Linked DNA regions of Duganella zoogloeoides. The protein of the gene in region 2 interacts with the protein of the main gene of each other region in a pairwise test. Links are inferred from orthologs where the notes say so. Each region holds a gene or a part of one and is shown on either strand. Other genes may lie near its edges.

Evidence for each region.
Region 1: the proteins of rlmB (region 2) and SR858_RS11935 interact in binary tests that used the Escherichia coli proteins (3 or more experiments, as listed by UniProt). The link is inferred for Duganella zoogloeoides from one-to-one orthologs.
Region 3: the proteins of rlmB (region 2) and tsaE interact in binary tests that used the Escherichia coli proteins (3 or more experiments, as listed by UniProt). The link is inferred for Duganella zoogloeoides from one-to-one orthologs.

What each region holds. Positions count from the first base shown.
Region 1 is NZ_CP140152.1:2,679,210-2,683,688, reverse strand. What follows is about bases 938-3,915. They hold SR858_RS11935 (NAD(P)H-hydrate dehydratase), read left to right. Parts: upstream 938-1,524; coding sequence 1,525-3,306; downstream 3,307-3,915. Other genes in these bases: chrA (chromate efflux transporter), read right to left, coding at 3,299-3,915; SR858_RS11940 (hydantoinase B/oxoprolinase family protein), read right to left, coding at 938-1,428. In the rest of the region: more of SR858_RS11940, read right to left, coding at 1-937; more of chrA, read right to left, coding at 3,916-4,479. UniProt on the Escherichia coli protein: Bifunctional enzyme that catalyzes the epimerization of the S- and R-forms of NAD(P)HX and the dehydration of the S-form of NAD(P)HX at the expense of ADP, which is converted to AMP.
Region 2 is NZ_CP140152.1:1,756,977-1,761,338, reverse strand. The notes cover bases 476-3,336. They hold rlmB (23S rRNA (guanosine(2251)-2'-O)-methyltransferase RlmB), read right to left. Parts: upstream 2,348-3,336; coding sequence 1,604-2,347; downstream 476-1,603. Other genes in these bases: rnr (ribonuclease R), read right to left, coding at 2,352-3,336; cysE (serine O-acetyltransferase), read right to left, coding at 733-1,485; SR858_RS07845 (YceH family protein), read right to left, coding at 476-702. In the rest of the region: more of SR858_RS07845, read right to left, coding at 25-475; more of rnr, read right to left, coding at 3,337-4,362. UniProt on the Escherichia coli protein: Specifically methylates the ribose of guanosine 2251 in 23S rRNA.
Region 3 is NZ_CP140152.1:645,018-649,472, reverse strand. Bases 463-3,416 are described here. They hold tsaE (tRNA (adenosine(37)-N6)-threonylcarbamoyltransferase complex ATPase subunit type 1 TsaE), read left to right. Parts: upstream 463-1,667; coding sequence 1,668-2,165; downstream 2,166-3,416. Other genes in these bases: SR858_RS02910 (N-acetylmuramoyl-L-alanine amidase), read left to right, coding at 2,129-3,416; queG (tRNA epoxyqueuosine(34) reductase QueG), read right to left, coding at 484-1,572. Also shown: SR858_RS02925 (DUF885 domain-containing protein), read right to left, coding at 1-425; more of SR858_RS02910, read left to right, coding at 3,417-3,559; SR858_RS02905 (D-hexose-6-phosphate mutarotase), read left to right, coding at 3,579-4,415. UniProt on the Escherichia coli protein: Required for the formation of a threonylcarbamoyl group on adenosine at position 37 (t(6)A37) in tRNAs that read codons beginning with adenine.

The DNA.
Region 1 (4,479 bases), 920 kb from region 2 along the record:
CCCGGCCAGCTTGTGCACGAACACGGTTTTCATCCCCAATGCATCGGCCACCAGGCACGCGTGCTGGCCCCCGGCGCCGCCGAAGCTGGTGAGCGCGTAATCGGTCACGTCGTGACCGCGCTGCACCGAGATCTGCTTGATGGCGTTGGCCATATTGCCGACCGCGATGTCGAGGAATCCTTCGGCGACCTGTTCGGGCGTGGTGGGGTTGCCGGTAGCGGCGGCAATGCGCGCGGCCAGTTCCACGAAGCGCACCCGCACGGCCTGGGCGTCGAGCGGCTGGCGGCCGTCCGCGCCGAACAGGTGCGGAAAGTGCTCGGGCTGTATCTTGCCCAGCATGACGTTGCAGTCGGTGACTGCCAGCGGGCCGCCGCGCCGGTAGCTGGCCGGTCCCGGGTTGGCGCCGGCGCTGTCGGGACCGACGCGGTAGCGGCTGCCGTCGAAGTGCAGCACCGAGCCGCCGCCGGCGGCCACGGTGTGGATGCTCATCATCGGCGCGCGCATGCGCACCCCGGCCACCTGGGTTTCGAACACGCGTTCGAACTCGCCCGAGAAATGCGAGACGTCGGTGGACGTGCCGCCCATGTCGAAGCCGATCACCTTGTCGAAACCGGCCAGCTGGCTGGCGCGCACCATGCCGACGATGCCGCCGGCAGGACCACTGAGGATGCTGTCCTTGCCCTGGAACGCCCTGGCATCGGTCAGCCCGCCGGACGACTGCATGAACTGCAAATTCACGCCCGGCAGTTCGCGGGCCACCAGGTCCACGTAGCGGCGCAGGATCGGCGACAAATAAGCATCGACCACGGTGGTGTCGCCGCGCGCGACCAGTTTCATCAAGGGACTGGCCTGGTGCGAAACCGACACCTGGGTGTAGCCGATGACACGCGCGGCCTCGGCCACGCGGTTTTCGTGGGCGTGGTAGCGGTAGCCGTGCATGAAGACGATGGCCAGCGAACGCAAGCCCCTGTCGTAGGCCGCCTGCAGCGCCACGCGCGCGGTGGCCAGGTCGAGCGGCACGACCGTCTCGCCGTGGGCGCCCATGCGCTCGTCGATTTCGATCACGTCCGTGTACAGCAGTTCGGGCAGCACGATGTGGCGGTCGAACAGGCGTGGCCGGTTCTGGTAGGCGATGCGCAGCGCGTCGCCGAAACCGCGCGTAATCGCCAGCACGGTCGGCTCGCCCTTGCGCTCGAGCAGCGCGTTGGTGGCAACCGTGGTGCCCATCTTGACGGCGGCAATGCGTTCAACCGGGATCGCCTCGTGCGATGCCACCCCCATCAGTTGCCGAATACCGGCAATGGCGGCGTCGGCATAGTGTTCGGGATTTTCGGAAAGCAGCTTCAGCGTGCGCAGTTGGCCATCGGGCGCCAGCGCCACGATATCGGTGAAAGTGCCGCCACGGTCGATCCAGAATTGCCAATCCATGCATGCCTCTTAACTATCGGTGTAGCTGCTATTGTAGTGCGTGTGCCGTCCGTTACCCAACACGGCTTGCATCATTGCCGATGTTAATATGACAGCATGAAGCCACTTTACCGCACTGCCGACATCCGCGCCATCGAACACGCTGCCGCCGCCATGCTGCCCGAGGGCGAGTTGATGCGCCGCGCCGGGCACGCTGCAGCGTGCGCCGCGCAGCGCCTGCTATCCTGTCCGCCTGCTGCCGCCAGCACAGCGGAGCGGCTCCCTGCCCGGGCACCGGTGCCGGAAACGGCGCATACACCGTCGCAGGGTCCGGCGCAGGCATCGGTGCAGGTTCCGGCGCGGACACCGGCGCAAGGTTCGGCGCATGTATCGGCACCGGGATCGGCACCGGGACTGGCATTGCAGCAGGTACTGGTGCTGGCCGGGCCCGGCAATAACGGCGGCGACGCGCTGGAAGCTGCGGCCCACCTGGCTGCGGCCGGCATTGCGGTGACCGTGGGGCACGTCGCGCCCACAGCCACGCAGTCGCCTGAACGGGCCGCTGCCTGGCAGCGCGCGACAGCAGCGGGCGCGCGCCTGGTCGAGGCATTGCCGCCGGCTGCGCATGCCAGCAGCTGTCGCGCGCCGGGCGGCAACGGCGCCCTCATCGTCGGCGGTTTGCCCAACGCGGCACCGCCCGAGGCCGACCGGCAAATGGCAACCGTCGACGAATTTATGGCGGCAGCCTTGCAGGCGGCGGACTGGCAACTGGTGCTCGATGGCCTGTTCGGCATCGGCCTGGCGCGGCCCGTCGCCGGCGGCCTGCGCCAACTGGTGGAAGCAGTCAACCGGTTGCCTTGCCCGGTCCTCGCGCTCGACGTGCCGAGCGGCCTCGATGCCGACACCGGCGCCATCGTCGGGACCGACGGCATCGCGCTGCGCGCCAGCCACACCATCACGTTTATCGGCGACAAGCCCGGCCTGCACACCAACGAGGGCCGCGACCATGCGGGTAGCGTCGAGGTGGCGGACCTGGACATCGACCCGGCGCTGTTCCCGCCGACGCCACTGCATCTGAACCAGCCGGAGCTGTTCTCCGGCTACCTGCATGCGCGGCGCCACAGCGGCCACAAGGGCACTTACGGCAATGTTGCCGTCATTGGGGGCGGACCCGGCCTGCGCGGGGCGCCGCTCTTGTCGGCACGCGCGGCGCTACACGCCGGCGCCGGCCGCGTCTACGTGCTGTTTCCCGAAGATCCGTTGCCAGCCGATAGCGGCCAGCCCGAACTGATGTGCCGCCTGGCCGACGGCTACGACTTCGAGCGCGCCACGCTGGCCATCGGCCCCGGCCTCGGCGACTCGGCCGCGGCCGCAGACCTGCTGGCGCGCGCCATCGCCAGCAACAGCGCATTGCTGATCGATGCCGACGCCCTCAACCTGCTGGCCCGCGACCCGCACTTGCAGCACGCCCTTGCCCACCGCAACAAGAACGCCGTGCTGACGCCCCATCCACTGGAAGCGGCGCGGTTGCTGGGCGCCACCGTGGCCACCGTGCAGGCCGACCGCGTGGCCGCAGCACGCACGCTGGCCGCGCGCCTGCAGGCGGTGGTGGTATTAAAGGGGTCGGGCACCGTGATCGCCGCACCGGACGGCCACTGCGTGATCAACCCCACCGGCAACCCGGCGCTGGCCACGGCCGGTACCGGCGACGTGTTGTCCGGCGTTTGTGCCGCACTGCTGGCGCAAGGTTGCCCGCCGTGGCCGGCTGCGCTGGCGGCAGTGTGGCTGCATGGTGCGGCAGCCGATGCGCTGGTGGTCAGCGGCATCGGCCCGATCGGCATGACGGCCGGCGAACTGGTGCCGGCGATCCGCACTGCCCTGAACCGGCTCGCTAGCTGAACAAGAACCAGCCTGCTGCAACGCAACCCAATACCACCAGCCACGGCGGCAGCTTCCACCACATCAGCGCGGCCAGCGCAACCAGTGCCAGCGCCAGGTCACGCCACCCAAGCATGGCGCCGGTCCATACCGGGTCGTACAAGGCCGCCAGCAGCAAGCCCACCACGGCCGCATTCATGCCGGCCAGCGCCGCCTGGGCGCGACGATTGCCTCTCAGGTCACGCCAGAACGGCAAGGCGCCGGCCAGCAGCAGGAACGACGGCAGGAAAATCGCCAGCAGGCAGATCGCGCCGCCGAGCCAGCCCGACGGCGCGACCGTCATCGACGCGCCAAGAAAGGCCGCAAACGTGAATAGCGGCCCCGGCACGGTTTGCGCTGCGCCATAGCCGGCCAGGAACGTCTGCTTGCCCACCCAGCCGCTGGGCACCACCTCGGCCTGCAACAGCGGCAGCACCACGTGGCCGCCACCGAACACCAGCGCACCGCTGCGATAGAATGCGTCCGCCATGGCCAACGGTTGGCCCGGCAGCCATTGCACCGCCAGCGGCAGGCCGATCAGCAGCGAGCAGAACAGCGCAAGCCACAGGGCGCCGGCGCGGCGGCCGATCATGATCGGCAAGCTCACCGGCGGATCGCCGGCACCGGACCGGAACAGCAGCAGCCCGATGATGCCGGCAGCAGCGATCACGCCCACCTGTGCCCACGCCGACGGGGCCAGCACCACGCAACCGGCGGCACCGGCCATCAGCAGCACGCGCGGCAGATCGGTGCACAGCTTACGCGCCATGCCCCATACCGCCTGCGCCACCACGGTCACCGCCACGACTTTCAGGCCGTGCACGACACCGGCCGACAACAGCTGGCCGTGCCGGGCCATGCCCAGCGCAAACAGGATCAGGAGGATGGCCGACGGCAAGGTGAAACCGGCCCAGGCCGCCAACGCCCCGGCGTACCCGGCGCGCAAGAGCCCCAGCGCCATGCCCACCTGGCTGCTGGCGGGGCCGGGCAGGAACTGGCACAGCGCCACCAGGTCGGCGTAGTCCGCTGCCGTGAGCCAGCGCCGTCGCGTCACGAACTCGTCGTGAAAATAGCCGAGATGGGCGATGGGGCCGCCAAACGACGTCAGCCCCAGGCGCAAAAAAATCACGAACACACCCAAGCCCGCGCGCCAGC
Region 2 (4,362 bases):
ATCAGGCGCTTGCAGCGTTTCTGATTATTCAAACTGCTGGCGGAAGGCGGCGAACTGCGCCGTCAAGTCATCGACCTGGCGGCGCAGCTGCTGCACTTCCTGCTCAAGCGCGCCGATTTTTGTCCCCTGCCCCGCACCGCCGACCGAGCCGCCCAGGCTGGCGGCGGTTTCCTCGCGTGCCAGCGCTTCTTCGCCGGCCAGCAGGTGGCCGTAGCGCGGCTCCTTGGTGCCGGGCGCCAGCGGCAGTTTCGACACTAGCGGCGGATATTTGTCGATCAAAAATTGCAGCGCATGTTCCACCTCGGCCACCGACTTGAAGTCGTGCAGGCGACCGCTGCGGGTGCGGATTTCTCCGGCCGTTTGCAGGCCGCGCAGCATCAGCATGGTCAGCACGGCCAGCTTGTCCTGCTCCAGCGTGAACTTGATGCGCAGGCGGTGCTCGTACTTGGTCACGCGTGCACCGGCCTGGGTGATGCCGTTGACGTACTTGGCCTGCATCAGCCGCTGCAACACCTCGGCCACCGTGTCTTCCGAAATCGACATCACCGGGTCGCGGCTCGACAATTGATTGCAACCATTGACCAGCGCGTTCAGTGACAGCGGATAGTTATCGGGCGTGAGCGCTTCCTTCTCGGCCAGCACGGCCAGCACGCGCAGCTCGAACGGGTCCAGTATCTCGAGGCCTTCGGGCGTTGTTTCCATGTGCAGCGTTCCTTCTTCTGGTTATTCGCGTTATTCGACGAGCTTGTTCAATTGATCGGAATTTAATTTATCACATTCAGGCACGCCCTGGCACTCGAGGCCGGCTGCGCGCATGGTGGCGACCAGGCGCTCGATGCGCGCCTCCTGCTTGACGGCGTTTTCGATCAGGCCGCGCAGCGCTTTCGACAGCGGATCGTCGCCGTTTGGCGTGACGCCGTAGGCCGAGAACGGGCTGGAAGCGAGGGGAGTGGCGGCAGCGCCGAGTAAATCCTTCTGGACGACATGGGCCGGATTGCCGACGGCAGTGGCGCCCGCAGGCACCGGTTTCAGGAGTACCGCGTTCGAGCCCACCTTGGCATAGTCGCCGACGGTAAAACCGCCAAGCACCTGGGCGCCGGCGCCGATGATCACGCCGCGCCCCAAAGTGGGATGTCGCTTGGCGCCCGCGTGCAGCGACGTGCCGCCAAGGGTGACGCCCTGGTAGATGGTGCAGTCGTCGCCGATCTCGGCAGTCTCGCCGATCACCACGCCAAAGCCGTGGTCGATGAATACGCGGCGCCCGATCGTGGCGCCGGGATGGATTTCGATGCCGGTGACGATGCGCGCACCATACGAGATGAAGCGCCCCAGCCACTTGGCGCCGTGCCACCAGCACCACGACGCCCAGCGGTGCATGACGATCGCCTGCAATCCGGGATAACAGGTGAGCACTTCCCAGGCATTGCGGGCAGCGGGGTCGCGTTCGATGATGCTGTTGATGTCTTGGCGCAGATGGTGGAACATGGGTGTTCGAGTGACAACGGAAACGCGTATCTTAGCGTAAGTTGGCTTAGCTCGTAGGGAACTGCCGGAGGGACTTGCAAGGACCTCCCGGCAGGAGGCCCCAGGGTGCTGCTGGAACTTAAGCTTCCTTGGCGATGCGCTGGCGGCGCGCCTCGTACAGGCACACGCCCGACGCCACCGACACGTTCAGGCTCTCGACCGAGCCGAACATTGGAATGCTCACCAGCACGTCGCAGGTTTCGCGCGTCAGGCGGCGCATGCCCTCGCCTTCCGACCCCATGACCAGCGCAGTCGGGCCGGTGAAATCGGCTTCGTACAGGCCCTTCTCGCCGTCATCGGACGTGCCGATCAGCCAGATGTCGCGCTCTTTCAGCTCGCGCAGCGTGCGCGCCAGATTGGTCACCGTGATGTATGGCACGGTCTCGGCGGCGCCGCTGGCCACCTTGGCGGCAGTGGCATTCAGGCCCACGGCGCGGTCTTTCGGTACGATCACCGCGTGCGCGCCCACACCGTCGGCCACCCGCAGGCAGGCGCCGAGGTTGTGCGGATCGGTAATGCCGTCGAGGACCAGCAGCAGCGGCGGACCATCGATGGCGTCGAGCAGTTCATCGAGGTTGCGCGCCAGCGCCAGCTGCGACGCAAAGGCGATCACGCCCTGGTGGCGGCGAGTGCCGACGATCTTGTCGAGGCGGGCCGAATCGACCGGCATGATGCGCACGCCGGCAGCCTTGGCGTTGGCCACCAGGTCTTTCATGCGGCGGTCGTCGCGCGTGGCGTCGATGAAAATCTCTTCCACCGACGACGCCTCGTGACGCAAGCGCGAGGTCACCGCGTGGAACCCAAAAATCATTTTGTTCTTCATTTACTTATCGCTTCTTCTTACTTTTTGCGGCAGGTTTTGCTGCCTGGGGTGCTGCCGGGGCAGACGCCGCGGCATTGTTCTTGCTGCGGCCGCCACGGGAACGGGACTTGGGCTTGTTACCGCCGTTGTTATCCGCTGCCGTGGCTTTCACCTCGTGGCGCTGCGACGTGGTCGGGCCCGGCTTGATGTTGGTCTTGTTGCGATCCTTGCCGCCGTTGCCGCTGCCTTCCGGCTTCGGTGGCGGTGCATCGGGACCGGACAGGCGCAGGTCGATCTTGCGCATTTCCAGGTCCACGCGCACCACTTGCACGGTCACGCGGTCGGTCAGCTGGAAGCGCTTGCCGGTGCGTTCGCCCTTGAGTTCGTGGCGGGCGTCGTCGTACTGGAAGTAGTCGGAGCCGAGGTCGGTGACGTGGACCATGCCTTCGACGAACAGCTGGTCGAGCTGGACAAAGATGCCGAACGTGGCCACGCCGGTGATGATGCCGGTGAATTCCTCGCCCAGCTTGTCCTGCATGAAGTAGCACTTGAGCCAGGCTTCGACATCGCGCGACGCTTCGTCGGCGCGCCGTTCGTTGGCCGAGCAGTGCACGCCCAGCGCGTCCCAGATGGTGAGGTCGGCAGCTTTTTTCTCTTTGCCCTCGGCCTTGTCCTTGGCCTGCTGCTTGCGCGTGGCGTTGGAGACGTTGGTGTTCAATACGCTCGACTCGGGAATCTTCGGCTCGTATTTTTTGCCCACCAGGATCGCCTTGATGGCGCGGTGCGTCAGCAGGTCGGGGTAGCGGCGGATCGGGCTGGTGAAGTGGGCATACGCCTCGTAAGCCAGGCCGAAATGGCCGATATTGTCGGGGCTGTACACGGCTTGCTGCATCGAGCGCAGCAGCATGGTTTGCAGCAGCGACGCGTCCGGGCGCTCCTTGATCTGGCGCATCAGCGACGCGTAGTCGCCGGCGGCCGGCTTGTCGCCGCCTTCCAGGGTCAGGTTCACCTGCTTGAGGAACGTGCGCACCTGCTTGAGCTTTTCAGCGGTGGGGCTGGCGTGGATGCGGTACGTGCCCGGGTGCTTGTTGCGAATCAGTAGGTCAGCCGCGCAGACGTTGGCGGTCAACATGCATTCCTCGATCAGGCGGTGCGCATCGTTGCGGGTGCGCGGAATGATCTTTTCGATCTTGCCGGTCGATGGATTGCTGACGATATAGGTTTCGGTGGTTTCGAAGTCGATCGCGCCGCGTTCGCTGCGCGCCTTCAGCAAGGCCTGGAACACGTCGTACAGGTTGTCCAGGTGCGGCACCAGGCCCGGGCGGCGCTTGGCTGCCGGTCCCTGCTTGTCGCCGAGGATGTCGGCTACTTCGGTATAGGTCAGGCGCGCGGCCGAGTGGATTACGGCCGGGTAGAACTGGTACGCCTTGATCTCGCCCTTGGCGGTGATCACGGCGTCGCAGACCAGCGTGAGGCGATCGACGGCCGGGTTCAGCGAGCACAGGCCGTTCGACAGTTTTTCCGGCAGCATCGGGATCACGCGGCGCGGGAAGTACACCGACGTGCTGCGCTCCAGTGCGTCGGTATCGAGCGCATCGTTCGGCTTGACGTAGTGGCTCACGTCGGCAATCGCGACGATCAGGCGATAGCCGTTGGCGCGGCCGATCTTGACCGGTTCGCAATAGACCGCATCGTCGAAGTCGCGCGCGTCTTCGCCGTCGATGGTGACCAGCGGCACGTCGCGCAGATCGACGCGCTCGCCCAGGTCGGCTTCGCGCACGTGGTCGGGCAGCTTGTTGGCCTGCTTGAGCGCGGCTGGCGAAAACACGTGCGGCACGTTGAACTTGCGCACGGCGATTTCGATCTCCATGCCCGGGTCGTCGAGCGAGCCGAGGATTTCAACGATCTTGCCCACCGGCTGCTTGAAGCGCATCGGTTGCTCGGTCAGCTCCACGCTGACGACCTGCCCGGCCTTGGCCTTACCGACCGAACCCTCGACCAGGACGTCCTGGCCGATGCGCTGGTCTTCGGGCGCC
Region 3 (4,455 bases), 1.1 Mb from region 2 along the record:
TGCGTGAGGAAGTTCACCAGCTGCACGTGCAGACCGGTAAACTGGTTGAACACGAAACGGTGGTCCTCGAACGGCGCGCTGTCGATGGTGCCTTGCAGATTCCAGGCGATGGTGGCCATGCCGGCGCGTTCCTGCGGCGTCAACGCCTTCCGGTCCATCGCGTTCAATTTCGCCAGCGTGGCCTTGGCGCTGGCCACTTCGGCCGCGCGGTAGGCGGCAGTATTCGGTGTGAGCAGGCCGTCGAGCTTGTCCTGCTCGGCGCCCTTGAAGTACTGGATGCGCGTGGCTTGCTCGGGGTCCTTGCGCACCTTGTCGCTGGCGACCTGGTTGGCCCAGTCGTCGAATTTGGCGGCGGAGGCTGCGGGAGCGGCGAGGGTAAACGCTGCGGCAACGTACAGCGCTAACAGTGGACGGGAAGTTTGCATCGGCACGGCCCTTATGTGGAGGAAAACTCGGAAGAAGAACCGCACGAGTGTAGCCGAGTCAGGCGTGACAGGCCAGCGCCCATTGCACGTGTTCGCGCACCAGCGGCGACGGGTCGTCGCAGCGCGCCTGCAGCGCCGCGACAATCGCTGGATCGCCTTTGGCGCCGGCCGCCGCCGCATTACCGAGGCCCACGGCCAGGTTGCGCAGCCAGCGCTCGTGGCCGATGCGGCGGATCGGACTGCCTTCCATCTTGCGGTTGAATTCCTCGGCGCTCCAGCCGAACAACTCGATCATCGACGCATCGCCCAGGCCGTGGCGCTGGTCGAAGTCGGGCAGCACCGCGCGCTCGGCGAACTTGTTCCACGGGCAGGCAGTCTGGCAGTCGTCGCAGCCGTACACGCGGTTGCCGATCAGCGGGCGCAGCTCGAGCGGTATGGCGTTTTTCAGTTCGATGGTGAGGTACGAGATGCAGCGCCGCGCATCAAGCCGGCCCGGGCCCAGGATCGCCTGGGTGGGGCACGTCGTGATGCACGCGCTGCACTGGCCGCAGTGGCCGCTGATGGGCGCGTCCACCGGCAAGGGCAGATCGACCAGGAATTCGCCCATGAAGAACATCGAGCCGGCCGTGCGGCTGAGCAGCAGCGTGTGCTTGCCGCGCCAGCCCAGGCCCGCTTTTTCCGCCAGCGGCAATTCCATCAATGGCGCCGAATCGGTAAATACCCGGTAGCCGAAGTCGCCGATTTCAGCTTTGACTTTATCGGCCAGCTGCTGCAGCCGCGCGCGCAGCACCTTGTGATAGTCGCGGCCGCGCGCATACACGGAGATCACGGCCGCGCCGGGGTCCGCCAGGCGGCGCGCCTCGCGCGCGCGCCAGTCGTTTTCCGTGTCCCTCGGCAGGTAGTTCATGCGGGCGCTGATCACGCGCACCGTGCCCGGCACCAGTTCGGCCGGGCGCGCGCGCAGCATGCCGTGGGTGGCCATGTAGTCCATTTCGCCATGCATGCCGGCGTCGAGCCAGGCTTGCAGGCCGGCCTCCGCGTGGGACAGGTCGATGTCGGTGATGCGGATCTCGGCAAAGCCCAGCTCCACACCCCAGCGCTTGATGCTCAGGGCCAGTTGCGCTAAATTGGATTCGGACAGGGACATCGGCGTGGAAGATAGAAGCGCTGGCGGTTACAATGGCTGGCGATTTTGCCTGCCATAACATCACATTTTATTCGATGCCGGAGATTGAAGCCCATATGAACGCTCAACACGCCCATTTCAAAGCCCATCTCGCCGAGGAAGCAGCCACGCTGGCCCTCGGCGCGTCGCTGGCGCGGGCGTTGGCGCCTGGCCTGACGATCTACCTGCACGGCGACCTGGGCGCCGGCAAAACCGCGCTCACGCGTGCGCTGCTGCACGCGGCCGGCCACGTGGGCACGGTCAAGAGCCCAACATACACCTTGTCGGAACCGTACCAGGTGCAGCTGGACGGACGCGCCGTGGCCGTGATCCATTTCGACCTGTACCGCATGGGCAGCGCCGAGGAATTCCTCGACGCCGGCTTCCGCGAAGATTTTAATGGTGACAACATCTGCATCGTCGAATGGCCGGAAAAGGCCGAAGGCGTGCTGCCGCCTGCCGATATCGACCTGTATCTGACCGTGGCAGGCGTGGGCCGTGATGTAGAATTGCAGGCGTCTACCGCCCTGGGTACCTCATGCCTTCAACGCCTCAAATTCGCCGCCCAGTTGTGAGCGATCCACTCGCCCCCGTGGTCCGCAACCGCCGCACGGTCCTCAAGGCCGGCGCCACCCTGCTGCTGTCGGTGATCGCGCCGCTGCCCGCGTTTGCCGCGCAAATCCTTGCCGTGCGCGTGTGGCCGGCCGATGACTACACCCGCGTCACGCTGGAAAACGACGCCGAACTCAAGACCACCCACTTCATGGTCAAGGACCCCGAGCGCATGGTGGTCGATATCGAGGGGCTGGAGCTGAACCCCACTCTGAAGGGCCTGGTGGCCAAGATCCAGTCCAACGATCCGTACATCAAGCAGGTGCGCGTGGGCCAGAACCGGCCCAACGTGGTGCGACTGGTGTTCGACCTCAAGGAAGAAATCAAGCCGCAGGTGTTCACGCTGGCGCCGGCCGGCGCGTACAAGCACCGCCTGATTTTCGATTTGTACCCGGTCAAGGAAGCGGACCCGATTGCCGCCATGATCGAGGAAGGCAACTGGACCACCGGCGAGAAGGCCGCCCCGCCCGCCGGTGCAGCGCAACCGGCGCAGCCACCGATCGCGGTCCAGCCCACGCCGCAGGACCAGTTGCAGGCGCTCAAACCCGACATCAAGGCCGAGCCACGCGCCGAACTGCGCGAGCAGGTCAAGACTGCCGAAGCACAAACCCGCCCGCCAGCCAAGGGCGGCAAGGCCGACAAGCTCGAACGCATCATCACCATCGCGCTCGATCCGGGCCATGGCGGCGAAGACCCCGGCGCGTCCGGGCGCAACGGCAGCCGCGAGAAGGACATCGTGCTGGCGATCGCCAAGCGCCTCAAGGGCAAGCTCGAAGCCATCCCCAACATCCGCGTGATGCTCACCCGCGACGGCGATTATTTTGTCCCGCTGGGCAAGCGCGTGGAAAAGGCGCGCAAGGTGCAGGCCGACCTGTTCGTCTCGATCCATGCCGACGCCTTCGTGCAGCCCACCGCGCGCGGCTCGTCGGTGTTCGCGCTGTCGGAAAAAGGCGCCAGCTCGTCGGCGGCGCGCTGGCTGGCGGACAAGGAAAACGAGGCCGACACCATCGGTGGCGTCAACGTGCGCTCGCACGACAGGCAACTGGCCAGCGTGCTGCTCGACCTGTCCACCACCGCGCAGATCAACGACAGCCTCAAGCTGGGCAAGTCGGTGCTGGCCGAAATTGGCGGCATCAACCGCCTGCACAAGGGCTCGGTCGAGCAGGCCGGCTTCGCGGTATTGAAGGCGCCCGACATTCCATCGATCCTGATCGAGACCGCCTTCATCTCCAACCCGGAAGAAGAAGCCAAGCTGCGCGACGAGAATTACCAGAACCAGATGGCCGACGCCATCGTCAAGGGCATCCGCACCTACTTTGCCCGCAACCCGCCGCTCGCCCGCAACAGATTAACCTGAACTCTCATACGGAAACCACATGGCTGTCACGATGACGCAATTTGGCGCGCTGCCCGCAGTGCAATTCACCGCGCCGGACGGCGCCCAGGCCACGGTCGCGCTGTTCGGCGCCCACCTGCTGTCCTGGAAAACCGGCGACGGCGTGGAACGGCTGTTCGTCAGCAGCCAGACCCCGCTCGACGGCAGCAAGGCCATCCGCGGCGGCGTGCCGGTCATCTTCCCGCAGTTTAATGTGCGCGGTCCCGGCCTGCGCCACGGCTTTGCGCGCGTGTCCACCTGGCGCCTGGCCGACAGCGGCGGCGACAACGGCGGCTCGTTCGTGGAACTGGTGCTGGACCAGAGCGACCTGGCGCCGGAACACGCGCAGGCGTGGCCGCACGCGTTCGCGCTGACCCTGCGTTTCACCCTGCACGGCAACGCGCTCGAAGCCGATTTCAAAGTGCGCAACACGGGCGCGGCGCCATTCCCGTTCGGCGTGGCGCTGCACACCTATTACGACGTAGGCCAGTTGAACGCCACGACCATCAGCGGCCTGCAACACCAGACCTACACCGACCACGAACTCAATACCCGCACCCAGGACTATCCGGCGCTGCACTTCAACGAAAAGCACGACCGCCTGTACAAGTCCACGCCCACGCTGATGCTCAACACGGCCAGCACCACGTTCAACCTGTCGCAGCAGGGCTTTACGGAATGGGTGGTGTGGAACCCGGGCCATGCTGACGCCGCCGCGCTGGTCGACCTGGCCGACGACGAATATTTGCGCTTCGTCTGCATCGAGCCGGCACGCGTGGACCAGCAGCCGCTGGCCGCCGGAGACGAGTGGATTGGTCGCCACCGCATCGGGGTATAACTACCCAGAGCGCCTGACATAGCCTTCAGGGCAAGGCGCA